DNA from 3 places in the Pseudoalteromonas sp. T1lg10 genome. Region 2 is predicted to be linked to each of the others. Evidence: predicted binding sites of a transcription regulator. Region 2 holds the regulator's gene; each other region holds the start of a gene.
The links. Region 2 encodes sigma-54, which starts transcription at its own class of promoters, with help from an activator protein. Its sites were predicted from a motif close to GTTGGCACGNNNNTNGNNT; they were not measured.
Positions count from the first base shown of each region.

Region 1: C2M17_RS02435 (nitric-oxide reductase large subunit) is a predicted target of sigma-54. The motif match lies at 2,352-2,370, and genes of this name have one in related genera.
Region 3: C2M17_RS08100 (TorF family putative porin) is a predicted target of sigma-54. The motif match lies at 2,815-2,833, and genes of this name have one in related genera.

Region 1 is NZ_PQBV01000004.1:10,327-20,820, reverse strand. It holds gene C2M17_RS02435 (nitric-oxide reductase large subunit) at 1-2,266, opposite strand, end outside; gene C2M17_RS02430 (Rrf2 family transcriptional regulator) at 2,511-2,963, shown strand; gene C2M17_RS02425 (NnrS family protein) at 2,984-4,201, shown strand; gene C2M17_RS02420 (helix-turn-helix domain-containing protein) at 4,242-4,964, opposite strand; gene typA (translational GTPase TypA) at 5,162-6,988, opposite strand; gene glnA (glutamate--ammonia ligase) at 7,475-8,881, shown strand; gene C2M17_RS02405 (DUF4124 domain-containing protein) at 9,044-9,577, shown strand; gene glnL (nitrogen regulation protein NR(II)) at 9,665-10,494, shown strand, end outside.
Region 2 is NZ_PQBV01000018.1:84,557-95,050, reverse strand. It holds gene C2M17_RS06625 (STAS domain-containing protein) at 1-269, opposite strand, end outside; gene C2M17_RS06620 (MlaC/ttg2D family ABC transporter substrate-binding protein) at 262-939, opposite strand; gene mlaD (outer membrane lipid asymmetry maintenance protein MlaD) at 946-1,500, opposite strand; gene mlaE (lipid asymmetry maintenance ABC transporter permease subunit MlaE) at 1,513-2,301, opposite strand; gene C2M17_RS06605 (ATP-binding cassette domain-containing protein) at 2,301-3,095, opposite strand; gene C2M17_RS06600 (calcium/sodium antiporter) at 3,299-4,270, shown strand; gene C2M17_RS06595 (KpsF/GutQ family sugar-phosphate isomerase) at 4,282-5,250, shown strand; gene kdsC (3-deoxy-manno-octulosonate-8-phosphatase KdsC) at 5,250-5,801, shown strand; gene lptC (LPS export ABC transporter periplasmic protein LptC) at 5,798-6,352, shown strand; gene lptA (lipopolysaccharide transport periplasmic protein LptA) at 6,342-6,872, shown strand; partial or broken gene lptB (LPS export ABC transporter ATP-binding protein) at 6,869-7,595, shown strand; gene C2M17_RS06570 (RNA polymerase factor sigma-54) at 7,619-9,109, shown strand; gene hpf (ribosome hibernation promoting factor) at 9,135-9,422, shown strand; gene ptsN (PTS IIA-like nitrogen regulatory protein PtsN) at 9,424-9,870, shown strand; gene rapZ (RNase adapter RapZ) at 9,977-10,494, shown strand, end outside.
Region 3 is NZ_PQBV01000025.1:8,127-18,620, reverse strand. It holds gene C2M17_RS08110 (ABC transporter permease/M1 family aminopeptidase) at 1-1,123, shown strand, start outside; gene C2M17_RS08105 (endonuclease/exonuclease/phosphatase family protein) at 1,120-1,965, opposite strand; gene C2M17_RS08100 (TorF family putative porin) at 2,095-2,775, opposite strand; gene C2M17_RS08095 (hypothetical protein) at 3,639-4,064, shown strand; gene C2M17_RS08090 (hypothetical protein) at 4,191-4,397, shown strand; gene C2M17_RS08085 (hypothetical protein) at 4,992-6,158, opposite strand; gene C2M17_RS08080 (acyloxyacyl hydrolase) at 6,464-7,024, shown strand; gene C2M17_RS08075 (AsmA family protein) at 7,134-9,089, shown strand; gene rplN (50S ribosomal protein L14) at 9,419-9,787, shown strand; gene rplX (50S ribosomal protein L24) at 9,798-10,112, shown strand; gene rplE (50S ribosomal protein L5) at 10,128-10,494, shown strand, end outside.

The DNA.
Region 1 (10,494 bases), on a different contig from region 2:
CTCCCCCTACAGTCACAGGCAAGGCTTCATCCTTATCTAGGCCAAAGACCCCTTTAACCACCTGCCAGGTAACCGCAACGGCACCAATAATGAATACCACATCGCCAATGGTACGGATCCAACGCAATGCCACCAAGACATCGCTTTGTAATAATGCCTCTGAGCGGGCATACCACAGACCTTGAGAAGCGCTAGCATAAAATTGAATTAAGCCCACAGGCAGTAAACTGGTAAACAACATTAGAGCAAGGCCTGTATTCATCCACCAGAATGACGTTTTCATCAGCTTTTCATCAAACTGCATGCTTGGGCGGATATAGCGCAGTACCAACAGGGTAAAGCCCAGAGCAAGGAAACCATACACGCCAAATAGTGCTGCATGAGCATGCGTTGCCGTAGTGTTTAAGCCCTGCACATAGTACAAGGAAATAGGCGGATTGATGGCAAAGCCCAGCACGCCCGCGCCCAACATATTCCAAAATGCCACGGCAATGAAGAACATCAAGGGCCACTTTACGTTTGCCATCCAAGGGCTACGTTCTTTCAGCTTGTACTGCTCCCACGCCTCATGACCTAGCACTATCAAGGGCACTACTTCCAGCGCACTAAAGGTTGCACCAACCGCCATCACAGGTGTGGTTGTGCCTGAGAAATACAAGTGGTGGAATGTACCGGGCACGCCTCCAAGCATAAAGAGCGATGCAGACGCCAAAGAAGCTATTGTTGCAGAGCGCTTAGAAACCAAGCCCATGCTGTGGAAGATAAAGGCCAATGCCGCAGTTGCGAACACCTCAAAGAAGCCTTCAACCCAAAGGTGGACAATCCACCAGCGCCAGTACTCCATTACCGAGATATGGGTGCGTTCACCATAGAAGAAACCGGCACCATAGAATAAGCCAATAGCCACTACCGAGGCGCAGAATAAAGCCAACAGGTTTTTATCACCTTCTTGCTTAAACACAGGAAGAATCGCTCGCAACATCAGTACCAGCCAAAAGACTATGCCGGTAAATTTACCTATCTGCCATAAGCGACCCAGATCTACAAACTCATAACCCTGATGCCCTAACCAGAAGTTTAAATGCGCAGGCATAATTTGTGCGATAGCCAGGTAGTTACCAACAAATGAGCCAACGACAACGACCACTAAGGCCCAGAATAAGATATCTACCCCCAGCTTTTGGTATTTGGGGTCACGCCCACCATTGATAATGGGAGCGAGGAAAAGACCGGCAGCCAAAAACCCGGTTGCTATCCAAAACAGTGCTGCTTGAATATGCCATGTACGCACTAGGCTGTATGGGAACCATTGTGATGTTTCAATGCCATAAAAGCCCTGCCCTTCGACCGTGTAGTGTGCCGTAAAGCCACCCAGTAAGACCTGGAAAGTAAATAAGGACACCACCAGAAATAGATACTTACCCAAAGCTTTTTGCGATGCTGTTAGGGAAAATGATGCTATGGGGTCTTGCTTAGGCGGAGTCGGTGCTTCTTCATCTTTATGCAGGAAGGACCAGGCCCAAACGAGCGCACCAACACCGGCGATCAGCAAGATAACGCTAACAATCGACCACACCAGGTTTTCCGCAGTGGGTTCATTATCGATCAGCGGCTCATGAGGCCAGTTATTGGTATAAGTAGACGAACCATCGGGGCGCTCTGTGGCCGCAGCCCAAGCCGTCCAAAAGAAGAACTCGGTGAGTTTTTCGCGACGCTCTGCACTGGGCAAAGTGTTTTCTTTCATCGCATGATGTTTACGGGTTTGCTGTAATAACGGGTCGCCACCGAACAGCGCATGGTAATAAGCCGCCGTTTGCTCAATGGCAGCCAGGCGACGGGAAGACAGAGTGACCGTACCCGTATTTTGATCATAGGTATTGGTCCTGTACTCTTTTTTAAGTGCCCAGAGTAAAGGCTGTTGTAGCTCTTCAGACAGGTCATCAAAGCTTACTCCATGCGCCTCTTGAGCAGCAATATCCAGCCACTGGACGAGTTCACGATGCAGCCAATCGGCGGTCCAATCTGGCGCCTGATAGGCACCATGCCCCCAAATTGAGCCGAGTTGCATCCCCCCAACCGACTGCCAGGCCGTCTGCCCATCTAAAATCGCATCCTTAGAGGTGTAAACCTGACCATCCTGACTAACAAACTGCTCGGCAATAGGCGGCGCAACACGATAAACCTCACGACCAAAATAGCCGAGAATGGCGAAAGTAACGGCGAGCACCCCAAGCAGCGTCCACCACAGTTTTTTATATTCTCTCATCGTCTTTCTTCCTTAAACCCTAGTGAATAAGGTCTTGTTTTCAAAGTTAATTCGGTTAGCGAATAAAAGAGCTGCAACCCTGGGTATAGGGTCGACGGGCCAACTCAGATAAGCTTCCAACGGAACCTCAATAACATGCATTCAAAATGAATCTTAAGGAAGTTTACACATCACAACCAAAGATGTAAAATAAATACATGTTTAAATATCATCAAAGGCGCTTTGACGCTAAGGTCTTTCGTTAATGAATATCACCCGCTTTACCGATTATTCGCTGCGCACCCTGATCTATGCAGCCTTGCATCAGGACGAGACGGTCACCATACAGGCGGTGGCCGATAAGTATCAGATCTCCAAAAACCACCTGATGAAGGTGGTGCAGGTGCTGAGTAATAAGGATTACCTCACTGCCACCCGAGGTAAAAATGGCGGTATTCGCCTAAGCCGCGAGCCGGCGCAAATCAATATAGGCGAACTGGTGCGCCTGCATGAGCAGGACTCGACCCTGGTAGAGTGTTTTGGTGCAGATAATCACTGCGTGATCTCTCCCGCCTGCCAGCTTAAGGGGATTTTGGCGCAGGCCATGGAGTGCTTTTTTGCCCATTTAGATAATTTCACCTTGGCCGATTTGGTGAATTCGAACACGGATTCAGAGCTCAAACAGTTACTACAGATAAGCGAACCATCTAAATTTTGAGATAACAAAGAGAGGACGTCATGGCGGTGTTACTACCCAGTGGACAAATTGCAGAACCCGATGAAAAGGCCCGTGGTTGGGCCTTTATGCGCTTAGCGTTTCGACCGCTATTTTGGCTTGGCGCCCTGTTTGGCATGCTCAGCATAATCACCTGGAGCCTTACCTATACGGGTCACCTAGCGTTTTCACCTTATGGCGGCGGCTATTTCTGGCATACCCATGAAATGCTGTTTGGCTTTGCCGTGGCCATTATGTCGGGCTTTTTATTGACCGCGGTGCAGAATTGGACCGGAGTGCCCAGCATTAAGGGCAAGCCCTTGGCGGCCCTGGTGTTACTCTGGTTAAGTGCGCGAATACTGATGGCCCTGCCCGGTTCATGGGTCCCCAGCGCCCTAGTGATTGCCGTGGATATCGCCTTTCTACCCGCCGCGGCACTGTGTTTTGCCTTACCCATTATCAAGGCTCAGCTAGTGCGCAACCTGTTTTTTGTGCCCCTGTTACTAATGATGGCAGCTCTTAACCTGTTAATGCACTTATCCCAGCTTCATTGGGTAGCGCTTAACTTTATTACCCTCAGCCATACCATGGTGTTAATGGTGGCCTTGGTAATGGTGATTATCGGTGGTCGGGTATTCCCCATGTTTACCGCTAATGGCACACAAACTCCAAAAGTAGACAATATCCTGTGGCTGGATAAGGCCGCTATCATCTCGGTATTGGTGTGCGCTTTGCTGACCCTGATCAACAGCGAACAAGGTATTGCACTGCAAGGTATGGCCTTTATCGCTGCGGCCTTGATTAACTTTGTGCGCGCCTGGCGCTGGCGAATCTGGGTTACCTTTGGGACCGCCTTAGTATGGCCGCTGCATCTCAGCTACTGGGCCATTTGTATTGGCCTGTTGATGCTGGGGCTGATGAGACTGGAAGTATTAAGCAACCCTTCTTTGGCCTATCATGCCATTACCGTTGGCGGCATGGGATTAATGATATTGGCTATGATATCTCGGGTGTCTCTCGGTCATACCGGACGCATGATCAAGGTAGGCTGGGTGATCAATAGCGCCTTTATCGCCCTGTTTAGCGCCTTTGTGGTCCGGGTGTTTGCGCCCCTGGTGAGTGACCAGTATCAAAGCCTGATCTTGGTGTCTGCGCTCTTGTGGACCCTTGCCTACCTGATTTATATCATCGCCTATGCCCCCGTGGTATTTAAGCCCCGCGTGGATGGCCGCGATGGTTAAGCATGGCATAAACAAGACGGCGTCAATACGCCGTCTCTGCCTAACGCTTTTTCCTTCGCCCATTTAAGATAGAGGTTATGGTCAGCATCACGCCGCTGACAAAAGCAAACACAGCGATAAAGGTCAACACACCGTTTATCGTCCTTGGGTGTTCAATCACGGTACTATGGAAAAACACCCGTCTTCCACCATCAACCTGCTCTTCAAATTTTATCCCTAGCATATCAAAACTGTATCTATAGGTTTTATCGGCTCGCAGAGACATTTCCTTTCGCTTTTTATCCACTTCTACGTGGTCTTGCTCATCAGGTATTAAATGGCGCCACCTTGAAAAAACATCGTCCGGCTCAGAGTCTTTTATAACCCCTTGCGACTCGTAAACGATTTGTCGCTCCGGGAACAGTAAGGCATTGTGGGCGCAATAAAAAAGTGCGCAGCCTAATGCAACCAGGGCGATGGCCCAAATCTGTATCTGTGCTCGGCGGCGCTGTATCGCACTTTGCTGCTGTTGCAGATATTGCTTGGTTTGGGTGATTTGGTTCAGCTGCCCGAGGTCTATGTCTTCACCCCACTGCGCCATAAATTGCTCCAAGGTAAGATTGAATGCACTTAATAAGCGTTCAAAAATATCTTGAGAAGGGGTCGATTTATCATTTTCAATTTTGGATAAATAGCTTTGCTCAATGCCTACCTTGACCGCCAGCTCGGGCTGGCTTAATTGATACTGCTGACGCAAATTTTTTATTGCAGTTCCTAAACTCATTGCTGCTCTCCATGTTAATAGTCAGCTCAAGTCTTTCTAATTCCTTAAAGAATAAGAACATGAATAGTGATGAATACTCAAGAATATTCAATGGGCTACACAAGCATCTAGAAATTAACTGACGTTTGCGGCGACAACTTTTCAAGGCGCACAAAAAAGCCCGCATCAATGTGCGGGCTTTTCATTATTCGCTGTAATTAGCTTTTTTTGCTTTCGCGTGAAGCGCGCTTACGTTCGTTTTCCGTTAGGAAACGCTTACGAATACGAATGCTTTCAGGCGTTACTTCTACTAATTCGTCATCATCGATGAACTCAAGCGCTTGCTCTAGCGTCATCTTGATAGGCGGCACAAGTGTTTGTGCTTCGTCAGTACCTGATGCACGAACGTTGGTTAACTGCTTACCTTTAAGGGCGTTAACAGTTAGGTCATTGTCACGGCTGTGAATACCGATAACCATACCTTCATACACTTCAACACCATGACCGATAAATAGTTTACCGCGCTCTTGTAGGTTGAATAGTGCGTTAGTTAACGCTTTACCTTGCGCGTTAGCAATCAATACACCGTTTTTACGTTGACCAATCTTACCGCCTTTATGAGGACCGTAGTGATCGAATGTGTGATACATCAGACCTGAACCAGACGTCAACGTCATAAAGTCGGTTTGGAAACCGATTAGACCACGGCTAGGAACTATAAAGTCCATACGAATACGGCCTTTACCATCTGGAGACATGTCGGTCATTTCCGCTTTACGCAGACCAAGTTGTTCCATGATTGAGCCTTGGTGCTCGTCTTCACAGTCGATTGTTACTGTTTCATACGGTTCTTCAAGAACACCATCCACTTCGCGAAGGATTACTTCAGGACGTGAAACTGCAAGCTCGTAACCTTCACGACGCATATTTTCAATCAATACGCCTAAGTGAAGTTCACCACGACCTGATACACGGAAGCTATCAGGGTTGTCAGTGTCTTCTACACGCAGTGCTACGTTGTGAACAAGCTCAGCGTCAAGACGCTCGCGGATATTACGTGAAGTCACGTATTTACCTTCTTGGCCAGCAAACGGTGAAGTGTTTACTGAGAAGGTCATGGTTACTGTTGGCTCGTCAACGCTTAACGGAGGAAGCGCTTCAACATTGTTTACGTCACAGATAGTGTCTGAGATTTTCAGCTCACCAAGACCTGTGATAGCTATGATATCGCCCGCAGTTGCTTCTTGCGCTTCGTGACGATCTAGACCCAAGTAAGTCAATACCTGGCCAACTTTACCGTTGCGTGTTTTACCGTCAGCACCGATAACAGTGACTTGCTGGTTCACTTTAACGGTACCGCGCTTGATACGACCAACACCGATTACGCCTACGTATGAGTTGTAATCAAGCTGAGAGATCTGCATCTGCAATGGACCTTCAGGATCAGCATCCGGCGCTTCAACTTCGTTAACGATCGCTTGGAACATAGGTTCCATGTTGTCTGAAGGCTCATCTAAATCTAATGTTGCCCAACCGTTGATAGCTGACGCGTAGATTACTTTGAAGTCTAGCTGTTCGTCAGTTGCACCTAGGTTATCGAATAGATCGAATACTTGGTCCATAACCCAATCAGGACGAGCACCTGGCTTGTCGATTTTGTTGATAACAACGATTGGCTTCAAACCCTGTGCGAACGCTTTCTGCGTAACGAAACGCGTTTGCGGCATAGGACCTTCTTGAGCATCTACAAGAAGAAGTACTGAATCAGCCATCGATAGAACGCGCTCTACTTCACCACCGAAGTCGGCGTGTCCTGGAGTATCTACGATGTTGATGTGGTAATCGTTCCAGTTGATTGCCGTATTTTTAGCTAAGATGGTAATTCCACGCTCTTTTTCAATGTCGTTAGAATCCATCACTCGCTCTTCGTTACCACCGCGAGTTTGCAGTGTGCCCGATTGCTCAAGCAATTTATCAACCAGAGTCGTTTTACCATGGTCAACGTGCGCGATGATCGCGATATTTCTTAACTTTTCGATGCTCATATATCTACTTAAGAGGCAAGCCTCATTGTTCCTAGAGGATCCACGCTCGGCAAACAACTACCTGCGTTGGGTTTAAAAGGGCGCGTATTATCCCTTATAACGTCACTAGATGAAAGTTTATCCAACATTATTTTTCTGTGACTGTGACCTAATTGTCATAACGCACCGTTAGTGTGGATAAAAATCAACCACAGAAAAATCTTAGCAGGTATTTTTCAGCTAACCTATTGCACCTTGCACAAGGTAAGCGCTTTAATCTAAAGCAAGCCTTGAGCGGGCCATAAACCATGGCTTAAAAAAGGGCAAAACAAATGCACCAAAGCAAGGCAAATGCGCACCAAAAGGGTGCATAATAGCTTTATTGAAATAACACGTTTAATTAAAACCCTTTACAAACATACAGTTAAATAGTTGGCACGATTTAAGCTTATGAGTGCACAATTGCAGTAACATGCAGCACACAAAATATTCCTAGTTGGAGGACACATGTCACATACGGTTTTAACTTTTATTAAAGAAAATGACGTTAAGTTCGTAGATTTACGCTTTACCGATACCAAGGGTAAAGAGCAGCACCTTTCTATCCCACATCACCAAGCAAACGAAGACTTCTTCGAAGAAGGTAAGATGTTCGATGGTTCTTCAATCGCTGGTTGGAAAGGCATTAATGAATCTGACATGGTACTTCTACCAGACGTAAACAGCGCCAAGCTTGACCCGTTTGCTGAAGAAACCACACTGATTGTACGTTGTGACGTAGTTGAGCCTTCAACACTACAAGGTTATGAGCGTGACCCTCGCTCTGTTGCTAAGCGCGCCGAAGAGTACATGCGCTCTACTGGTATCGCCGACACAGTTCTATTCGGTCCAGAGCCTGAGTTCTTCCTATTTGACGATGTTAAGTACAAAACCGATATGTCTGGTTCTATGTACAAGATCGATGCCGAAGAAGCGTCTTGGAACTCAGACCGCGACTATGAAGGCGGTAACACTGGCCACCGTCCTGGCGTAAAAGGCGGTTACTTCCCGGTTGCGCCTGTTGATTCATCACAGGATTGGCGTAGTGCAACCTGCTTGGTACTAGAAGAGCTAGGCCATGTAGTAGAAGCACACCACCACGAAGTAGCCACTGCCGGTCAAAACGAGATCGCCACTCGCTTTAATACCATGGTTACCAAAGCCGATGAAATCCAAGAGATGAAGTATGTTATCCACAACATGGCTCACCTTTATGGTAAAACGGCTACCTTTATGCCTAAGCCTCTAGTTGGCGACAACGGCTCAGGTATGCACTGTCACCAATCACTAGCTAAAGACGGTAAAAACCTTTTCGCAGGTGACAAGTACGGCGGTCTTTCTGAAGAAGCGCTTTACTACATCGGTGGTATCATCAAGCACGCTAAAGCGATCAATGCCTTCACCAACCCGGCAACTAACTCTTACAAGCGTCTAGTTCCTGGCTTCGAAGCTCCGGTAATGCTTGCTTACTCGGCACGTAACCGCTCTGCATCAATCCGTATTCCAGTGGTTCCTTCAGAGAAAGGTCGTCGTATCGAAGTACGCTTCCCTGACCCTGCGGCTAACCCATACCTGGCGTTTGCAGCTCAGCTTATGGCTGGTCTTGACGGCATTAAGAACAAGATCCACCCTGGCGATGCCATGGACAAGGATCTATACGACCTACCTGCGGAAGAAGCGGCTGAAATCCCAACTGTTGCCTCTTCACTAGACGAAGCCCTTGCTTGTCTTGATGCAGACCGTGAGTTCTTAACTCAAGGTGGCGTATTCACTAATGACCTAATCGACGCCTATATCGCGCTAAAGGCCAAAGAAGTTGAAAAGCTAAACATGACAACTCACCCAGTTGAGTTCGAAATGTACTACAGCGTATAAAACAGATAATGACAATTTAGTTATATCATGTGTGTTCTCAAAGCCTGCTCTGCGGGCTTTTTTTATGGAAAAAATACAACCTTTGGACTAAAGTTAATACCTAGCCAGTAACTTGGCTTATTTTGCTAACTATAAGAATAACAACCATAAATAGGATTTAACGTGAACACAAGGCTGTATATTTTAAGTATGGTCGTGCTGCTAACTATTTTTAGTACAGCATGGGCCGCACCGAGCAAAGACATCTACGTGTACAAGGATGAGAATGGCGTATTGGTATTTTCTGACACCCCGCGCAAGGGAGCAGAAAAAGTCACCCTTAACGCTCCGGTAATGAATATGCCCAGCATCGATACCAGTGTTCTCGATGAAGTCGATGATGAACTGGAGCAAGTCAAATTTAGCATAACTATCACCTCACCGACGCAAGAAGAAACCATTCGCGACAACACCGGCTCAGTGCATATCAGTGGGCAGGTGAAACCAAGATTTTTACAAGGACATAGCGTACAGCTGTTTATGGACGGCCAAGCCTATGGCGAACCACAAAGCTCCAGCCTGTTTGCCCTGCGCGATATTGATCGCGGCGAGCACAGCCTGGTTTTAAAACTACTCAATAGCGAGGGCGAAGTATTGGCCAGCTCCAAGGCCATCACCTTCTTTATGCATCGCCGCTCGATGATCACCGGCCCTTAATTGCAATGCAGCTAAGGAAATGGCTGCGCACAGCCTAATAAACCTGCTAAGATAGTTGCACCATACTGGTGCAACTTATTACTAAAGATGAAACTTCACGGCGATTTCTTCCAGCAGATGTGGGAAAACCTGCACACTGCCATACTTATTTTAGATAAAAATTTTAATCTGGTTTACGCCAACACCAGTTGCACCGAGCTGCTTGGACAAGGCTTAAAACGCATTCAAGGCCAGCCCTTCGAATCCCTATTTAACTATCACTCGGTAGAGCTTGAGCGCATCGCCAACTACACCCTCAAGCAAGGAGTGGATTGCCACCAGCACAGGGCTGACGTGGTGTTCGTAGATACCCGCCATGCCAACCTGGCGCTCAATAGCCGCCGCATCAACTACCAGGGTGAGGTATTTTTACTGCTTGAAATCCGCCAAACGGATGAAGAAATCCGCCTCGATCAAGCCTCCAACCAAATGCATCAACACCAAGCGGCTAGAACCCTGATCCGTAATTTAGCGCACGAAATTAAAAATCCACTCGGTGGAATTCGCGGAGCGGCGCAATTATTGCAGTATGAGGTTGATCAGCAGGAACGCGATGAGTGTGCACAGCTAATTATTCACGAGGCGGATAGATTAAGGCAATTGGTCGACAGGCTGCTGGGGCCAAACCAGCGCTTACAAAAACAGGCGACCAATATCCATCAAACCCTGGAGAATGTATTAAAGCTCTGCATGCTGGATAACAATAAAAATATCGACCTGATTAAAGACTATGACCCGAGTATTCCGGATGTTGTGGTCGATGGCGATAAAATCCAGCAGGTCCTCCTTAACATAGTGCGCAATGCCATGCAGGCGCTCAGTGCAGGAGGCGAAATTAAAGTATCAACCCGGGTACGCTATCATGTGCGTCGCTACGA
Region 2 (10,494 bases):
CCCAGTTGCATCAACTTTTGCAGCTGTTCAGGGATATGCTGTAATCGCAACTCTTTACCTTGCTTATGAAGCTGCGACAAGCTGTCTAATAACCAGGCCAACCCAGCGGTATCAACGTGACTAACGTCATTTAAATCCAGTGCTACCTTTGTACTGCCACTGGCGAGCAGCTGCTGTACCAAGGTCTTATCGGCAACACTATATCGGGTTAATTCACCGCTAAGTGTAAATTGGTCATCACTTTGTTGTGATAAGGTCAGGCTACTCATTGCCACCTTCACCACGAAACTGAACTGGCAGTTTACTTTTCTTCTCTAGTAAATCAATGACATGTTCAATGCCTTCCTGGCGTAAAATACCATGCAGCTCACTTTGTTTGGCATCAAGCAAACTAATGCCTTCGGCTATCATGTCATAAGCGCGCCACTGATTGCTATTATCCTTACGCACTTTAAAGCCAATATCAATGTCTGGCTTACCCGGATCTTTAATCGTGGTTTTTACCACTACCACAGTATCGCTACCGAACTCTTTCGCACTGTCGAATTCCACGGTTTGGTTGGTGTATTGGGTAAATACCCCGGCATAAGTGGCTACCAGATAATCCTTAAACACATCCATAAAGCGCTTAATATTTTCGATGGCCTGCTTTTTCTCCTCAGGGTCTTCGATATTACGCGCCTTTTGAATATAGCTCGCCAGCACGCGATAAGAGGCATACTTATAATCGACATAAGGAAGAAGCTCTTCTTCCACTATCACTTTTAGATGCTCTTTATCGGCGGCAATCTTGCTTTGGTCATGTTCGATACGCTTAAAGGTTTGATCGGCAACCTGGCGCACCATTTTATATGGGTCGCTTAAATCAACTTCCACCGCCTGCGCCTGAGGGGCTAGCAGCAAAAATAATCCTGCTACGAAACTGAAAACCTTATCCATAACTACCTACTCGCTACCTTGATTGAATAGAAACTGGCCGATTAGCTCTTCCAACACCAAGGCTGACTTGGTATCGGTGATCATATCGCCGTCCTTTAACGCTTTTGACTGCACGCCAAAGATGGCGTCAATTGATAACTCATCATCTTGTTGCGACTCGGCCACAGCATTACCCAAACAGGCCTGCTGCGCTTGGTTGCTGGCAATAACCGGGTTAAGGCCCAAGTATTGCTCACCTAAGATTCCCGAGGTCAAAATCGATACCGAAGTGGCATCGGAAAACTTACATTCATAGGCGTTATCTATGGCCATATAGACCACAGGCACAAACTCACTCGGGTGCACCTGAATGGTTTCAACACGGCCGATAACCACCCCGCCCACCTTGATAGGTGCACGAGATTTTAGTGATCCTATATTTTCAAACTTAGCCTGCAATGAATAAGTGCCATTGCTGCCGCTTAAACCCGCATTGGCTACCTTGAGCGCCAGCATAACAAGCGCGGCAATGCCCAGAGAGACAAACAAGCCGACCAAAATTTCAATTTTTCTCGAATTCATGGTGTTAATCCTTTAGCCGCCAAACATCACGGCGGTCAAAATAAAATCGAAGCCAAGCACGGCCAGTGAAGAATGGACAACGGTTTCCGTTGTCGCTTTGCTGATCCCTTCCGATGTGGGGACGCAGTCATAACCCTTGTACAAGGCTATCCAGGTCACCACTAAGGCAAATACACAGCTTTTAATGATGCCGTTGAGTATGTCTTTCTCGAACGACACCTGCGATTGCATAATTGACCAGAAACTACCGCGGTCAACGCCAAGCCAATCAACGCCGACTAAATGCGCCCCTAAAATGGCCACCGCAGAGAAGATGAGTGCCAGCGCTGGCATGCTGATCATGCCCGCCCAAAAGCGCGGTGCAATAACCCGTTTCAAAGGGTCCACCGCCATCATTTCCAGACTGGTAAGCTGTTCGGTGGCCTTCATTAATCCAATTTCTGCAGTTAACGCACTGCCGGCACGCCCGGCGAACAATAGCGCTGTAACCACAGGGCCTAATTCACGCAATAAGCTCAGTGCCACCAAGGGCCCCAAACTGTCTTCGGCGCCATAATCCACCAACACGGTATGACCTTGCAACGCTAATACCATGCCGATAAACAAGCCGGATACCACAATAATAATCAGAGATAAGAAACCCACCATGTAAAGCTGGCGGATCAGCAGCGGCGTGCCCTTACGAAAGTTAGGCATGCTTATTAAAGCACCTAACAACATATAGGTAGCACGGCCCATAGAGGCGAAGCGGCTCAGGGTTTTATGCCCCAGGCGCTGCCAAAACTCGAGCAAGGCTGACATTATGACATTAACTCCTGTTCATAAGGCTGAGCATCAAAATGAAATGGCACAGGACCATCGGATAAGCCCTGTAAAAATTGCTGCACCAGAGGCGACTCATGCTTGCGCAGCTCATCCGGGCTGCCACAACCTATCACCCCTTTTTCAGCGATGATAATCACGTGATCGGCGATGCTCATTACCTCGGGCACATCATGAGTAACGATTAAGGACGACAGCCCAAGAACATTGTTAAGCGAGCGGATCAACTTCACTAGCACGCCCATGGAAATAGGGTCTTGCCCGGCGAACGGCTCATCGTACATGATGAATTCCGGGTCCAGGGCGATGGCGCGCGCTAGTGCGGCACGACGGGCCATGCCACCAGAGAGCTCTGCGGGCATTAAGTCTTTAGCACCACGTAAACCCACGGCTTGCAGCTTCATCAGGACGATAAGACGGATTAATTCTTCGCTTAGCTGGGTATGTTCACGCAGCGGAAAGGCGATATTGTCGTACACCGACATATCGGTAAATAAGGCGCCGCTTTGGAACAGCATGCTCATTTTCGTGCGCGCCTTGTATAACGCTGCGCGATTCATGCTGGGAATGCTTTGACCTTGAAAAAGAATATCGCCACTATTTGGCTTGAGCTGACCGCCGATCAGCCGCAGCAAGGTGGTTTTACCTATACCACTGGGGCCCATAATGGCAGTGATCTTCCCCTTGGGAATGGTTAGGCTCATATTCTGATAGATAACACGCTCCGCGCGTTTGAAGGTAACATCCTTGATTTCAACGATTGGTTGCGACAAGTCGCTCTCCCACTATTCTTCTATCATGTGACCCGACATTTTAAAGTTTTTTTGCGCCGAGGGAAAAAAGAATCTGTAAAAATTTGTAAGATCATTCAACAAAGCTGTAATGACGACAAATTAGGTGCGTTTTTTTACACAATTACAACGGCTTTTGATACTATTTGCGCCAGTATTTTTTCTAACTCATTGGCTTTGCACTCATGCTCACTTCTTTTGCCATTCTCGTCGCCGGTTTTGTCGCTCTCGTTTGGAGTGCTGACCGTTTTGTCTTTGGCGCCGCGGCTTTGGCACGCAACCTTGGCGTACCCGCTTTAATCATAGGTTTAACCGTAGTCGCTATGGGCTCTTCCGCCCCGGAAATGATGGTGTCGGCGTCAGCGGCGCTGGCGGATAAAACCGATACTGCGGTCGGTAATGCTGTGGGCTCAAATATAACCAATATTCTGCTGGTGCTGGGTATCACCGCCCTGTTGCGCCCGCTGTCAGTGTCCTCGGTAACACTTAAACGGGAAATGCCCTTGGTTTTTGTGGTCTCTGTGGCCGCCTGGTACATGTTTACCGACAACTATTTCTCCAGTGTAGAAGGCTGGTTGCTACTGGCCGGCTTTGTCGCCTTTATCGCTTTTCTTATCGTTATTTCACGCCAGCACAAGAATACTGAAGACGACCCCTTTGTCAGCGAAGCCTGTGATGAAATCCCTAAAGACGTAAGCACCAAAACCGCCTCACTGTGGCTGGTTGTGGGCCTGATACTACTGCCGGTCAGTTCGCATTTTATCGTTTCTTCGGCGGTGGAAATCGCTCAATTCTTTGGTCTTAGCGACCTGGTAATCGGCCTCACCATTATCGCCATTGGCACCAGTTTGCCAGAGCTTGCCGCCTGTGTGGCCGGGGTGTTAAAAAACGAAGACGACCTGGCCCTGGGTAATATCGTCGGTTCAAACCTATTCAATATCCTTGCCGTGCTTTCTCTTGCTGGCATTCTTAACCCTGCTGTGATTGACCCGGCTGCAGCCAACCGCGACGCCCTGGTGATGATAGCCGCGACCATAGTATTAATTGCCATGAGTTTGAACTTTCGTGGTGCCAGACGCATCAACAGGTTAGAAGGAGGCATGTTGCTGGTCGCATTTTTTGCCTACCAAGGATATATTTTTAGTCAGATAGCATAGAGTAAGCGTATATGACACAAAGCTACATCGCTTCCGCCCAGCGGGTGATAGAGACAGAAGTTCTTGCCCTTCAAGAACAGCTACAACATCTGGACGAGCAGTTTATTCAGGCCTGTGAGCTAATGAAGGCCTGCGCCGGACGCATTATCGTGGTCGGCATGGGCAAGTCAGGTCATATCGGCAACAAGATAGCCGCCACCCTGGCCAGTACAGGCACCCCGGCCTTTTTTGTGCACCCGGGAGAAGCCAGTCACGGAGATTTAGGCATGATCACCGCCCAGGATGTGGTTTTATTGATCTCTAACTCCGGCGAGACTCATGAGATTGTCAGCATCATCCCTGTGATTAAGCGCATTGGCGCAACCTTGGTGGCCATGACAGGCAACGCCCAGTCAAGCATGGCTACCCTGGCGGATCTGCATATCTGCATCGGCGTTTCTCAGGAAGCCTGCCCCTTGGGCCTGGCTCCCACCGCCAGTACCACGGCCACTTTAGCCATGGGCGATGCCATCGCCGTTGCCCTGCTCGAAGCCAAGGGCTTTACCGCCGATGACTTTGCTTTATCCCACCCCGGCGGCAGCCTGGGTAAACGTTTATTGCTAACGCTTAACGACGTTATGCACAGCGGCGATAGCGTACCGCGTTCGCATCAATCACAAAGCATTAAAGAAGCCTTGTTGGAAATTTCCAGCAAGGGCCTGGGCATGACGGCTGTTATAAACGATGAGCAACAACTGGTTGGACTCTTTACCGATGGCGACCTGCGCCGAGTGCTAGAGCAACGCATCGATATCCATAGCACCGCCCTGCTCGAGGTAATGACACCAAATTGCACTACGGCCACCGCTAATATGCTGGCCGCCGAGGCACTTAATATCATGGAACAAAAGCGTATCAACGGTCTGATCGTCATCGATCAGGATAGTCGCCCGATTGGCGCCCTGAATATGCAAGACCTACTGCGTGCAGGAGTGCTCTAATGCAATTTTCCGATTTGTATCAGCCCATAGAGCAAGATGCCTGGCAAAGAGCGCAGGCGGTAAAATTGCTTATCTGCGATATCGACGGCGTGTTTTCCGACGGCCGTATTTATTTGGGCAATCAGGGTGAAGAGCTCAAAGCCTTTAACACCAAAGACGGCTTTGGCATTAAGGCGCTGCTTAATAGCGGTACTCAGGTGGCGGTGATCACCGGCCGCCAGTCACAAATAGTGCAAACCCGCATGGAAAGCCTGGGCGTCCCTTATATTTATCAGGGCCGTGAGCATAAACTCGATGCCTATGCCGAACTCAAGCAAACCCTTAGTCTGAGTGATGAGCAGGTTGCCTATATAGGTGATGATGGCCCTGACTTGCCGGTAATGGAAAAAGTAGGTTTTGCCGTGGCCGTTAATGACGCGCACCCCTTGGTAAAGCGCGTTGCCCACTACACTACTATGCTGCCAGGTGGCTTTGGTGCGGTGCGCGAACTCACCGACCTGCTGATACTGGCCAAGGGCGGCAGCCTGGGCACCGAGGGCACCAGCTCATGAATATGGCGCGGGTGCTGATATCCATCGTTTTTATTGCGCTTATGGCCTGGCTATGGGCGCCCTATTATATGCAATCGGAAAAAACGGTAAAAAGCAGCAGCGATGCCATTTCTATCCCGGATTATATTGCCACCGGACTAAGACAAAGCAGCTATAACGATCAGGGGGCGTTAAGCCACACCGTCTATGCTGAACATATGGAGCTCTTCGACGAGCTGGGTTTTACCCACTTCAAGAAGCCGGTATTTACCCTCTATAACGACGGTGAACGTTGGCGTGTAACCGCCGATGAGGCGACGCTCTACAATAATAATATTTTGATCTTGGAAACCAACGTCATCGCCACCAATTTAATACCAGGGGCAATGATCGAAAAGGTCCAAGCAGCAGCTATCCAAATAGACATTGATGCCCAACGTATGGAATCGGAACAAAGTGTTGAGCTCAGGGGGCCGGATCTACTGATCACAGGTCAGGGCTTGAAAGCGGATATCAATACAGAGATAGTGGAACTAATAAAACATACGCGAACGGTATATTATGACCAGTAAATTCAAAGCATTAATCATAGGTTTGGGGTTCGGACTAGGCGCTGTAAATGCCTGGGCAGAGCAACCAGCCACGGTGACGGAAGTACAGATCGACGCCGATAAGCAGCAGGCGCTGATCAAAGAAAACATCACCATTTTTGATAAAAATGTGCACATTGTTCATGGTCAACGAGAAATCAAGGCGGATCGCCTTGAGGCCCACCGTCGCCCTGAGTTAGGTGATAACAAGCAGCTGCTTATTGCCACCGGCAACCCGGCCATCTACAGTGAAACCATGGACGATGGTACGCAAATCACCGCTTCCGCTAAGGAAATCCGCTACGATGTAGCCACGCAAATGCTACAGATTTCCGGCACCGCCAAAATTGCCATGGCCGATCAACAGATCGTCGCCGAGACGATCAGCTATGATATAAACAAGCAGCTGATCAGTGCCGAAAAAGATAAAGATTCGAGCACCCGTGTAAGAACCACGCTCACACCGCAAAATGACGAGCAAAAAGAGAAGGGACAACCATGACCACGCTGAAGGCGCAAAAGCTGGCAAAAAGCTATAAAGGCCGTGAAGTGGTCAAGGATGTGGGCCTGGAAGTCAAAGCCGGCAGCATAGTCGGCTTGCTTGGCCCCAACGGCGCCGGTAAAACCACTACCTTCTATATGATTGTGGGTCCTGGTACCAAGCGACAAGGGTGTGATCAGCATCGATGAGCAGGATATCACCCTGCTGCCCATGCATTCACGCGCCCGTTTAGGCATAGGTTATTTGCCGCAAGAGTCTTCTATTTTCCGTAAATTAACCGTCTATCAGAACCTGATGGCTATTTTGGAAACCCGTAAGGACCTGGATAAAAGCGGCCGTGAAAGCGAGCTCGAAGGTCTGCTGGACGAATTTAATATTCAGCATATTCGTGAGTCATTAGGCATGGCCCTGTCCGGCGGCGAACGCCGTCGTGTGGAGATTGCCCGCGCCCTCGCCGCTAACCCGAAATTTATTCTGCTCGACGAACCTTTTGCTGGTGTTGACCCTATTTCGGTGCTAGATATTAAGAAAATCATTGAACACCTCCGCAACCGTGGTATTGGCGTTCTTATTACCGATCACAATGTGCGCGAAACATTAGATGTATGTGAAACTGCCTATATCGTCTCCCATGGCGAGCTAATCGCATCAGGAACTCCCCAACAGGTATTAGCAGATCAAACAGTACGCGATGTGTATTTAGGTGAGCAGTTTAGACTTTAATCACAAAAGGATTGTTAGAGTACATGAGGCAATCATTACAGCTGCGTCTAGGCCAGCAATTAACAATGACCCCACAATTGCAGCAGGCTATCCGCCTGTTGCAGCTCAGTACTTTGGATCTCCAACAAGAAATTCAAGAAGCGCTTGATGCCAACCCCTTGCTCGAAATCGAAGAAGAGCATTACGGCGATAGTGACCTGCCACGCGATAAAAATTCGGCGGCCGACAGCGATAGCGACATTCAAAGCAATAACAGCACAAGCAATCAGGACGAAGTTGAAAGCGGCGACGCCCTCAACAATGACTCGATCAGCGATGAGCTGCCCATGGATGTGTCCTGGGACGAGTACATCAGTGCCGCCCCGGTTGCATCTGGGCCCATGCCCGATGACGAGTCTATTTACCAAGGCGAAACCACAGAAACCCTGCACGATTACCTGATGTGGCAATTACGCCTCACCCCGTTTAGCGCCATAGATGAAGCCATTGCCACCGCGATTATCGAAGCCATCGACGACAACGGCTTACTTACCGTTAGCACCGAAGACTTGCTCGAAAGCATCAACCATGATGAGCTGGAAGAAGAGATTGAACTCGACGAAATAGAGGCCGTGCTTAAGCGAGTTCAAATGTTTGATCCCATTGGTATTGGCGCCCGCTCACTACAAGAGTGCTTGTTGATCCAGCTCAAGCAATTTTCGCCTCAAACCCCTTGGCTTAACGAGACGAAAGAGGTAGTTTGTAATTATATTGATTTGCTTGGTAACCGTGACTACCGCACCTTAATGAAAAAGACTAAGCTTAAAGAAGCCCAGTTGAAAGAGGTGATGACACTGATACACAGCCTGAATCCCAAACCCGCCGCGACCATAGTGCGCGAAGAGTCGGAGTATGTGATCCCGGATGTATCGGTGAAGAAGGTCAAGGGTCGCTGGAAGGTGGAATTAAACCCCGACAGCATGCCGAAGATACGTGTCAACGATCACTACGCATCCCTGGGTCGCAACTGCAAATCACAAAGTGACAGCCAATTTATTCGCTCTCACTTGCAAGAGGCAAAATGGTTTATAAAGAGCCTGGAGCAACGCAATGACACCTTACTTAAAGTAACTAATTGCATTGTTCAGCAACAACAGGCATTCTTTGAACATGGCGAAGAAGCAATGAAGCCAATGGTTCTTAACGACGTTGCAGAAATGGTGGAAATGCACGAGTCAACAATCTCTCGTGTTACCACACAAAAATACATGCACACGCCACGTGGGATCTTTGAGTTAAAGTACTTTTTCTCCAGCCATGTGAATACCGAGAATGGAGGTGAATGCTCATCCACAGCGATTAGAGCATTGATCAAAAAGCTAGTAGCCGCGGAAAATCCTGTAAAACCGTTAAGCGATAGCAAGATTACCGACATACTAGCAGAGCAAGGAATCAAAGTGGCTCGACGAACGATTGCAAAATATCGTGAATCGTTGGCCATACCACCGTCAAATCAACGTAAAAGCTTGATATAGACGTTAGACAAGAAGGAAAATGCTTATGCAATTAAATCTTACCGGTCGTCATGTAGAAATCACAGACTCTCTTCGCAACTATGTAAATAGTAAATTTGCCAAATTAGAGCGTCACTTTGACCACATTAATAATGTGCATGTTATTCTTGATATCGAGAAACTCACACAAAAAGCAGAAGCAACACTTCATGTAAACGGCGGCGAACTGTTTGCCACCGCAGAGCATCAGGATATGTACGCGGCGATCGATGGCTTAATTGACAAATTAGACCGCCAGGTAATCAAACATAAAGAGAAATTGTCTCGTCATTAAAATGAGCTTAGATTTACTTTTTTCCAAGGACTGCAGCAAGGCTGCGGTCCTTTTTAATAGCAAAAAAAGAATGTTGGAATACCTCTCTCAGGTAGCACACCAACATATCCCCCACCTCAGTGAGCAAGCTATACTGGATTCCCTTCTGGCTCGTGAAAAGCTTGGCAGCACTGGCATAGGGAAAGGGGTTGCCATTCCACACGGTCGCCTTGAAGGCATAGAGAATACCCTGGCCATTATCGTCACCAACCGTGAAGCCATCAATTTTGACGCCATCGACAATCGCCCCGTTGATATTTTTGTGGCGCTGCTTGTACCAGGCGATCAATGCGATCAACATCTCAAGACCTTGGCGAAAATTGCTGATAAACTTAAAGATAAACAATTCTGTAAGCAGCTAAGATCGGTCACCAGTGACCAGGAACTGTACCAGTTAATGGTTGCCTAAGGCGCCACACTGTAAGTTCGACTGAAAAGTTCGACTGAGAAGTGCGATTGATAAGTTCGAGTGTTTAACTTTAATGCCAGCATATGGCTCGGCAAGGGGTGGATAAATGGATTTGATTATTGTCAGTGGGCGCTCCGGTTCAGGTAAATCCGTCGCCCTGCATGTACTTGAAGATCTCGGCTACTATTGTGTCGATAATATCCCGGTCAACCTATTGCCCGCCCTGGTGCGCAGCGTTTCCGACAATTACGATAAAATTGCCGTCAGCATAGACGTTCGTAACCTTCCCAAAGAAGAACAAGAATTCAGCGATATCCTAGGTTACCTACCAGAATTTTCACAACCGACGCTGTTTTACCTCGACAGTGACGAGCAGACCCTGATCAAACGCTTTTCAGAAACCCGACGCCTGCACCCGCTGTCGATGCAAAACCTGCCTCTGGACTTGGCCATCCGCGAAGAAAAACAACTACTGGATGTGTTGATCACTCACGCCAACTTTATCATTGATACCAGTGAGTTAAGTGTTCACCAGTTGGCCGAGATGATACGAGAAAAGGTACTGGGTAAAAAAGATAAGCAACTGCTTATCACCTTTGAATCCTTCGGTTTTAAACACGGCAT
Region 3 (10,494 bases), on a different contig from region 2:
TGAGATGGATGCGCCCATGGTGCACTTCTACAACATTATGTCGGCCCAGCTTGAGGTGAAGAAGGAAGAGTATAAGGGCATAGATATCGAGGTGTACTATCATAGCGACCATGCCTGGAATATAGATACCATGATCCAGTCCACCAAGGACTCTATCGACTACTTTACCCAGGCCTTTGGCCCGTACCAGCATAAGCAGTTACGTATTTTGGAGTTCCCCGGCTATCGTTCGTTTGCGCAAAGCTTTGCCAATACCGTGCCCTACTCTGAAAATATCGGTTTTATCACCGACCTGCGCGACCCGGATGATATCGATGCGCCTTATTATGTTACCGCTCATGAAGTGGCGCACCAGTGGTGGGGTCATCAGGTGGGTGCCGCCGATGTACAAGGTTCGGCGGTTATTTCCGAAACCCTGTCGCAATACAGTGCGATTCAGGTGTTGCGTGAAAAGTATGGCGAGCAAAAGCTGCGTAAGTTCTTAAAGTATGAGCTGGATCGCTACCTGCAAGGGCGGACCCGTGAAGCCCATGAAGAAATGCCGCTGTATCGTTCGGAGAACCAGCAATACCTGCACTATCAAAAGGGTTCTGTGGTGATGATGGCCATCGCCGATCGCATTGGTGTAGAGCGCACCAATGAGGCGTTAAAGGCATTTTTACAGGCCTTTAAGTATAAAGACGACCCTTATCCAACTACCTTGGACTTGTTGTCTTACCTCAAAGCGGATGTCGATGAGCAGGAGCAGGCCTTTATCGATGATCAGTTTAAGCGCATTACCCTGTTTGAGCTGGGCGTAGAAAAGGTAGAAGTGGCCGAGCAGGCCGATGCCGATGGTAAGTTTAAGGTCACGCTAACGGTAACGGCTAAGAAGGCATTTGCCGATGGTAAGGGCAATGAAACCGAGCAGCCCATGGCGCAGCTGGTGGATATTGGCTTGTTTAGTGAGGACCCAGAGAAGTTGAGCGCCGAGGACGCGGTGATCTATCTGCAAAAGCATCAGCTCACCAGTGGTGAAAATACCCTGGAGCTGGATGTGGACAAGAAGCCGAGCTATGCCGGGGTTGACCCCCTGGTGAAGCTGGTCGACAGAGACAGCGCCAATAACATCAAGAAACTCTAAGGCTGTTTATCACCGCCGGGTTCCTCGGTGGTGATATGCACAGACACCAAGAGAGGGTTGTGATCCGAACTCGTGCGCTCCAGCGTTTGCGCCGAGGTGAGGGTCACGCCTCTTATCCATATTTGATCTAGGGGTAAATCAAACACCCGGGTACGATGATCCGGTGTAAAACTGACCCTTGTCATATCTAGTTCACTCAGCAGCCCTTGCACCAGTTGCCAGCGCGCGCGACTCCAACTGTTAAAGTCTCCGGCAAAGATCACCGGCCCGGAATGAAGCTTGATTAATCCCGTTAACCGCTCCAGCTGTTGCCTATAGTCGCTGATGCCAAGAGTAAAGTTAATGCCGTGCATATTCACCAGCAATAAGGAGTCACCATTAGCCAAAGGATAGCGACTGATACTCGATGCTTTGGGGGTACGCAACCAAGGTTCCCGCTGATAAAAACGACAATAAAGCTGGGGCGACCAGTCGCTTAGCAAGGCCAGCCCGGTTTGCTGGTTGAGGCCCTTGTAGCCTGGCGAAAAACGGGTATGGGGCTTGAGTTGTAACAGCGCCTCATCGGTGATGGCTTCTTGCAGCAGCATAATATGGCTTTGCTCTGACAGGGCGTGCAGATCTGCCAGTAGTTCAGGCTTGGCCGCCTTATAAATATTCCAGCTGAGCAGTCTGAGTTCCGATACCGGCAAGGGCATGCTGACTGGCTCACCGGGCTGGGTTAATAGCGCAACGCAGGATTGGGGTGAGTCGGCACTAAAGGGAGACGCAGGCAAAGGCTCCGGCAGCACGGCCTGTTGCCACTGAATAAAGAGTAAATAAAGCAGAAAATAGAAACTCGGCACAGGCAGCCTTAGTAAACTTACTGATTGGCAAGATTATAGTGGCAAAAATGGCTTTAGATGCCAAACAGAAAAGATAAAGGGCCTTACGGCCCCGGTTTGCAGCAACAATAAGAGGGTATGACTTTTACCTTACAGCTCAAAGTCTAAGCTGTATGATACATACGCTTTTAAATCATCATCCGCGTCCAGGTCGGTTTGCAGCAGACCAAAGGTAAAGCCTGACTTGCTGATACTGACGCCATAATCTATGTAACTGTCGTCTTCACCGTACCATTCCTCCACGGTATCGCCGCTGGAATGGCCGAAGTGAAGCGCCAGTTCGGTATCTTTTAAAATGGTAAAGCTGGCGTTGAGCTCAAGGTAGAGCATGTCTTCTTCGTCGGTGGCATCGCCTTCGGCATTGACCAGGTAACTGGCACCGGCGCTGAGCCATTGCCAGCTCACCGAGCCATAGATCTCACCAAAACCAATATCTCCCTCGGCATCCGGGTAGGCGTAATAGATATAGCCGACATCGTAGCCTATGTCGTCGATTGAACCGGCGAAGCCCGCGTACAAGTCCATTTCATAGCTGGTGCTGGCAGCATCGCCGAAATCGATATTCGACAGCCAGGTGCCAGCATAAAAGCCGGTGTCGGAGGCGTAGTCTATGCCACCGGATACCGCGGCCCCATCGTCCGACTGGGTAATACCGCGCCAATAATAGTTAGAACTGGCGGCGACATTGGCGGTGACTTCCGCCTGGCTGGCCAGCGAGGTGAGGGACAGTGCCAACAAAGCCAGCACCGACGCGTATTTCTTTTTGTTCATTTTCTCATTCCTGTAGTAACGCTGTGTTAAATACTTAGTTGGCAAGGCGTGTGCCAATAACGGAATATTTTTTAAAAGTTACTATTTTTCAGATGCTTGTTGGTATTTTGAGCTGTGTTGGCTGGTGGGCGGGGGAGTGCGGATGCACTCTGGTGGTGCATATTTTATGCTTTTGCACTCATTTTAACCAATGTTGCTGCATAGAGGTTCTAGTTTGGTTTTGTGTTGCTGGTGGCATTGGTTGTTAAATTAAGATCTTGTCGCGGTGGGTGAGCGCGTTAAGAAAATAGTCCGGTGGACTATTTTTAGCAAGCGAACGCCTTGAGCCAGTGAAAGGCCGGGGATGGCGCCCAAAGAGGGAGTGATTAATTTGGATGCAAGTAATTCGTCCATGAAGCTGGGTTCCTGTTCGTGACGAAGTTACGGCATACATGCCTCCATCTCCTCGCGCTGCGAAGCGGTGCTTCGGTCACTCGTCGCCCCGCTTATCGCAGAGCTCGTCACCTTCAAGCGGCGAGAGTGAAATTGTTCACTCTCTTGTTTCCGCTTTCAGCCATGCCTCGCTGCCTTAGCCACGCTTCGCAGCAAAAGCCGAGATCGAAAGCGCAAATTTAACGGGATTAGGCTGATACATCTGCGTTTCAATTTAGGTTAACGCAAACAGCGTGCATATTCAGGAAAACGACCAAAACGCTCGTTTTTATCCTAGGCATAATATTTTTATAGTTAATAAAGTCTAAACGTGGCAGCAGCTTACATTGTTTGATACAAATAGACCAATTATAAAATCGAGTAATGTTTCGGTAGAAAAACGCGCGATTAGCTCGCTATAAACATGTTAAGTGTAAAAAAGAGTATCCATCATGATCAGAGTATTATTAATTCTATTTCTAATCAGTTTATCTACTCATTATGCTAACGCTAATGAGCTGAATGTGAACATTAATAGCTATTCTGATGCTGCTGCATATATAAAGGCGGCTTATGATAATGGCTTAGATAAGAAGTGCTGGGACTCCAATGCCACTCAAAGAAAAGTAGTTGCCTTTCTGGGCAGCGAAGGACTAGACGACACGCATGAAAATAATCTATCTAAAAAATCTATAGAGCTAAAGCCATTCGAATGCAATGCCTTAGCCTCTGTTATTGATATGGTGCATTCAAATAAAAATGCGATTTTGGCAAAATATCCAAAAATAAAAAAACTACTGCTGCACCGGACTGGAAGAAATTACCTTCTAACAATCCAGTATTTTATAGCCAAAATGGTGGTTCAAAAGCAATTCTGAGTATTAATGATAGAAATTTTCCAGAAATATCATTGCTTACAGTTAATTCAAGCTGTGACCTAAATAGCAAATCTAAGAAAGGTGAGTCTTTTATGTATGTAAATAAAACTCTCGTTAAGTTTGGCTATGTATGCAATGGCGACATGCAGTCCAATATTTTTTGCTAAAAGCCAAAAAGGAAAAGAATATATACTTAAAGAGTTTGAGGAAAAATCCAAGGTTTGCTACGCATTCAAAGAAGAAATAAAAGGGTTGTGCTTTGGTGCTATCGGTTTTAAGAGCTCAAAGCGCGAACTCCTCAATATAAAGAAACAGAGAGATGCAGCAATATAGTTTTTTTTTGATAAACACTTAACAAGTTTAGGCAACGGACACAAAAAGCCTGGCCGCTTTTCGTGCCGCTGCTAAAGGCGTTACTGCCGTCCGCTAATGGTACTTAGCGTCCTATCGGAAATCTCAAAACTCACAGGTATCGATCTCCCGTTATGATTCGCGCTGGAGAAATCGGCTTTTGTTGTGGAGTCTGTCATTGATAGCGAGGCACGATGCCGAGCTAGATTTATCAGTACAGGGAGGTGCTGTTAAATCGCATCAATGACTAAGCGGAACGTTTAACAAAACGCTGAGTTCGTAAGCATTAGCGAATCACGGGTTCGCGGAGTTTCCAAAGAGGGAGTCGAATCACTCCCTCTTTGGTTGTCGTCGCCAACGCGACAAGATCTATCAGTCAAAACCACAGTCGGCGACTCGGCAAAATTTACTCAAAAGCATCTTTGTCGGCGCAGAGCACCGACCTACGTGCGGCCAAGCCACACAACACAGGTTGAAACCTGACCCACAGGTATCGATCTCCCGTTTTGATTCGCGCTGGAGAAATCGGCTTTTGTTGTGGAGTCTGTCACTCGTCGCCCGACAAAAAGTTACAGATTACCCAAAAATCGCCCGCATCAAGCTAATGGTATCCGCAACACTGCGACCTTTTTCCACTTCACTGATAATCGAATCACGTTTTGCGCGAATATGCTCGGGAATGCCTTCTTCGGCCAGGGCACGGTCAACCAGCATGGCCGCCGATTCTTTTGAGCGCTTTCTCGCCGTACTATTGGCGCTGGCCGGACTCGCCTTAGGCTTATGTAACAGCTTAAAGTAGTTGGATTGCTCCATGGCGTTTTTATCGAAGTAGTAGAACAGACACGGAAGCAGGGCCTTAATATCGGCCAAGCGCTGTTCCTGCTCGTTGTCTCCGTGCGCCATGGCGAACCAAGGCTGGCGGGCCAGGGTGCAAACGATATCTTGCCAGTAGCGTTCGAAGTCGCGGTTATTCAACCTGGCCACATTGAGTGCTGCGCACAGGATATCGCTTTTGCTATTGGTGATTGGTGTGAACACATCGGGGCGGCGCATCGCCAATAGGCGGGTGGCCGGGGCCAGGGTTGGCTTGTCATCACTGCCGGTAAATAGTTGCAGGTACGCAAGCACAAAGGCCTGGTAGTGCTCTAGGTTCACCTCGTCGGTGAGGGGGATATGTGCCAGTGCCGCCTCGACCGCCTGCGGTTGGTCGTCAAGAATTTGCGCAAAGGCCTTGTTGTTTTTGATGCCGGCAAAGAACTCCACATCGAAGCGATACACAGCCGGGTCGTGAGCGGCGGTGTGCTTGCCGATAAAGGCCAAGCGGTCTTCCTTGCTCATTTCCTGTAATGGCGTGCTTTTAATGCTGGCAATATGCTCGGCCAAGCTCAGGTGCTCAGCCAGCAATACACCTTCTTTATTTTGTTCAAGGTAGGCGCAGATCACCGGCCAAGGGGCAATACGCAGGGTTTTTAGCTGTAAAAAGCTAATCGCATCCTTTAGCTGGGATTGTAGTTTTTTGACCGTGGGCAGTTGCGTTGGCTCAAGTAAATCAAAGTTCAGGCGCTCGGTGGCCACTTCTAGCAGCTCGTAGGCCCAGCCGAGAAAGTCTTCAGGGTGGTTCTCTACTTTTACCGCCATCAGGTTAAGGCTAATGTCCGCCGCCTGTTTGAGGATATTCTGATAAATCTGACTTTCTTGTTCTGCCAGCGCCATTTTTGATGGCGAGATAAGCAACTTCTTCATGCTAGGTACTACGCTCCGCTTGATACATTACAGCCCCGACCGAGTCTGGTGATCCAGCGGGGCTGTGCATCATACTGAGATTGAGTTTTGTTGCAATATTGACATTCGCCTATTTATTTCGATGCTCTTAGCCGCGACTTCGCATTCGTAGCTAAGGAGTGGCCAACGCCATTTTTACAAAGCAATCACACCTGCGAGCCTCTAGGTTGCCGGTTAATATTTTTCCTTTATGTTTCTTGTGGATAGCAACTGCGTTATCCTTGCCACGAAACAACTACTTCGATTCAAAGGTGTGCAGAAGTCTCATGCTCATAGCCGCGGTTAACAACTCTTGGGCAAAACCAGCCTCGACTCTTTTCTTATCCACGTTTGCTTTATTGGCCCAATTTTATAGTCCGCAAGTCGCTGCAGATGAGGTGGCAATTTACCTTGGTTATACATTGGGTGCGAATGATGATGATCGCATAACGGCCATTTCATACAGCTTAGAGACCGAGCCATCTTTTACCTGGTTTGATGGTGTTGCATTCACTTATGGCGAGTTTAATGGCTTAGACAAGCATTATGGCTGGAATGAGTTCGATGATGTGCCCTATTTTTCAGCGGGCTTATATTGGCATCTATTGCAAGGGCAGCAAACCAGGCTTACTTTTGAGTTCGCCCCCACCTATGTAGATGGTAATTACTATTATGCTCACTACGTAGGAAGCCGCTGGCATTTTACATCCAGTCTTAGTTACACCTACTTTATTGCTCAGAGCGACGTGTTTACATCACTGCGCTACCAGCATACCTCTAACGGGGGGATTGAACCGCCGAACCCCGGGGTGGATGGCCTGGGTTTGCAACTTGGCTACCGTTGGTAAGCGGGAGCAGGCAGCTATCATCATATATTCATCCATCTCGACTACAATTACACTTTTATAGCCAATAGGTTATGCTACTAGTGTTGTCTCAAAAGGAACGAGGTTAAGCATGAAAACCCTTGCCAAGGTATTAGGTATTATTATTGTCGTGATCATCGGCTTGTTGATCGCGATTCCATTTTTTATTCCGGTCGATGCCATCTTTACTAAGGTGTCCGAGCAGGTGGAGAAAACCACCGGCCGTACTTTGACCATTGCCGGTGATAAAAACTTAGCGATTTTCCCGTCGCTACGCCTGGAGCTCAATGATGTCAGCTTTAGCAACATGGCCGACGGCTCACGCGCCAACATGGCGACCATGAAGCAGCTGGATATTCATATTCCCTGGACGTCACTCTTCTCCGGTGAAGTGAAGCTGGATAAGTTCGTTATTCGCGAACCGGATGTCTTGCTGGAGACCAATGCTCAGGGCAAGGGCAACTGGCAGTTGTTTGATAAGGTGGCCGAGCAGCAACCTGAGCAAACGAAATCTGGACAGGTTAGCCTTCCTGAAAACTTCGATATCGAACTCGGTGAAGTCGCCATCTATGGCGGTCAATTTACCTACCTTGATGGCCAAACCGGTGCCAAGCAGCAAATTTCCGACCTGGAACTGGCGGTGTTATTGCAATCACTGCGTAAACCGCTGGAGCTGAAAGGTGGCATTACCTATATGGCGCGGCGCTTTAACCTGGATGTGGTGGTCGATAACCCTATTAAAGCCATTGAAGGACGCCCGTTTGCGGTAACTAAAACCGTCGAGTCGGATTTGGTTAATGTTGAATTTAAGGGGCAAATCGCCGATCAGGGCCAAAATATTAGCGGTACTTTGCATCTTGATGGCGACTCGGTAAAAGACATCGCCAAGTGGCTGGGTGTTGAGCTTGATGCCAAGGATAACGCCTTTAATGCCTTCAGTGTTGATGGCAGCATGCAGATGCAAGGTCAGTCCTTGACCATTAATAAGCTAGTGGCCAAGCTTGATGAGCTTGCCATCGAGGGTATGAGTACCATCAACCTGGGTGAGCGTTTGGCGATTAATGCCAATGTTGACCTCGGCATGTTGGACCTAAACCCGTATCTACCTGAACCAACTGAAGCAGCAGAAGCGCCAGCTGAAAAACCGGCCGAGGATGCCAAGGGCGATGCCAAGGCTCAGCCAATCGTCTGGGATAACACCAAGATGGACCTGTCAGCACTTAATAGCCTGGATGCCAACGTGGTGGTGCGTTCAAGCGGCTTAAAGGCACGCGACATTACCCTAGGGGAAAACCAGTTCACCTTGAAACTACAAAATGCCGTGGCGAATTTAAGCATGGATAAGTTTGTGGCCTATGAAGGCCAGGGTAAAGGTACTGTGATGCTTAACGCCAAACAGGCGCCGTATCAAATCAATACTAACTTCAGTCTGGCAGGCATCAATGCTGAGCCGCTGCTAACCGATGCAGCCAAGTTCGATAAGCTGATGGGCAAGGGCTCTATTGATTGGCAGTTGAGCACACGGGGCCAAAGCCAAAAAGACTTTGTGAATGCCTTAGCGGGTAAACTGAGCTTTAACTTTGCCGACGGTGCAGTGAAAGGGGCCAACGTGGCTGAGCTGGTGCGTAAGGCCAAGGAGTTGATCAAGGGTAACACCGCAGCGCTGGCCGATGGTTTAAATACCGGCTATGACGAGTCGCAAAAAACAGACTTTACCGCGCTAACGGGTAGCATGACGTTTACCAATGGTGTGGGCACTAACTCAGACCTGTCTTTGCAGAGCCCGCTTGTTCGTATCTCGGGTGAGGGTGAGGTGGATTTACCGGCGACCGAAGTGAACTATCGTTTAGTTACCGGTATCGTCGATTCCATCGAAGGTCAGGGCACCACGGATGACAGCACAGGCTTTAAAATTCCGATGCGTATTAAGGGCCCATTCCACGATGTGGGCATTAAGCTAGACGTGGCCGATGCGGCCAAGGAAGAAGCCAAAGAAAAAGTTAAAGACAAGGTAAAAGATAAGCTCAAGGGCTTGTTTGGTGGTTAATTGACCCCATATAGAAATTTAGCAACAGGGCGCTTTATGCGCCCTGTTTGTTTTGTAAGCAATTGAACCTTGGGGCAATTGAATGACTGGTAGGGGAAAAGGCCAGCTTAAGGGCATTTATCGCAGGCGAATATGCGTGTAGATACAGCCCCTTGGTCGGGAAATTAATTAAAAATTAGCCTACCTTTTGCGCGCCATTACTGATACAATTGCCCGCCCTCAGCAGTCATACAGCATAAAAGTTGCCTGATTATTGAGCGGATAAAATATTTAATGCCTTAATTTTTAAAGAGATTTAGGCTGTTTGTAACTACACCGGAGCATCTAAAATGATCCAAATGCAAACTCAGCTGGACGTTGCTGATAACAGCGGCGCTCGCAAAGTGCAGTGTATTAAAGTCCTTGGCGGTTCACACCGTCGTTACGCATCGGTTGGTGACATCATTAAGGTTTCTGTTAAAGAAGCTATTCCTCGCGGTAAAGTGAAGAAAGGTGATGTTAAAAACGCAGTAGTTGTGCGTACCAAAAAAGGCGTTCGTCGTCCAGACGGTTCTTTGATCCGTTTCGATAGCAATGCTGCAGTTATCCTTAACGATAACCTTCAGCCAATCGGAACTCGTATCTTCGGCCCTGTGACTCGTGAACTTCGTACTGAAAAGTTCATGAAGATCGTTTCACTAGCACCAGAAGTACTATAAGGAGTCGATCATGGCAGCAAAAATCCGTCGTGATGACGAAGTAATCGTACTAGCCGGTAAAGACAAAGGTAAGCGCGGTAAAGTGCTTTCAGTTGTAACTGAAACTGGTCGAGTATTTGTTGAAGGCGTAAACCTTATCAAGAAGCACCAAAAGCCTGTTCCTCAGTTGAACCAAGCTGGCGGTATTGTTGAGAAAGAAGCGTCTATCGACGTATCAAACGTTGCGATCTACAACTCGGAAACGGGTAAAGCAGATCGTGTGGGTTTCAAGTTTGAAGATGGCAAGAAAGTGCGTATCTTCAAATCTACTGGTAAAACTATTTAATAGTTGGAGTAGAAGATGGCGAAACTGCATGAAGTATACAAAGACAAAGTAGTAGCAGAACTTCAACAGAAGTTTGGTTACAGCTCTGTCATGCAAGTCCCTCAGATCGAAAAGATCACATTAAACATGGGTGTGGGCGAAGCCCTAGCTGATAAGAAAATTCTAGAAAACGCTGTTGCGGACCTAGAAGCAATCTCTGGTCAGAAGCCTCTAATCACTAAAGCTCGCAAGTCAGTTGCAGGCTTTAAGATCCGTGAAGGCTACCCAATTGGTTGTAAAGTAACCCTACGTGGCGAGCGTATGTGGGACTTCTTTGAGCGTTTGGTTTCAATCGCTATCCCGCGTATTCGCGATTTCCGTGGTGTAAGCGCTAAGTCTTTTG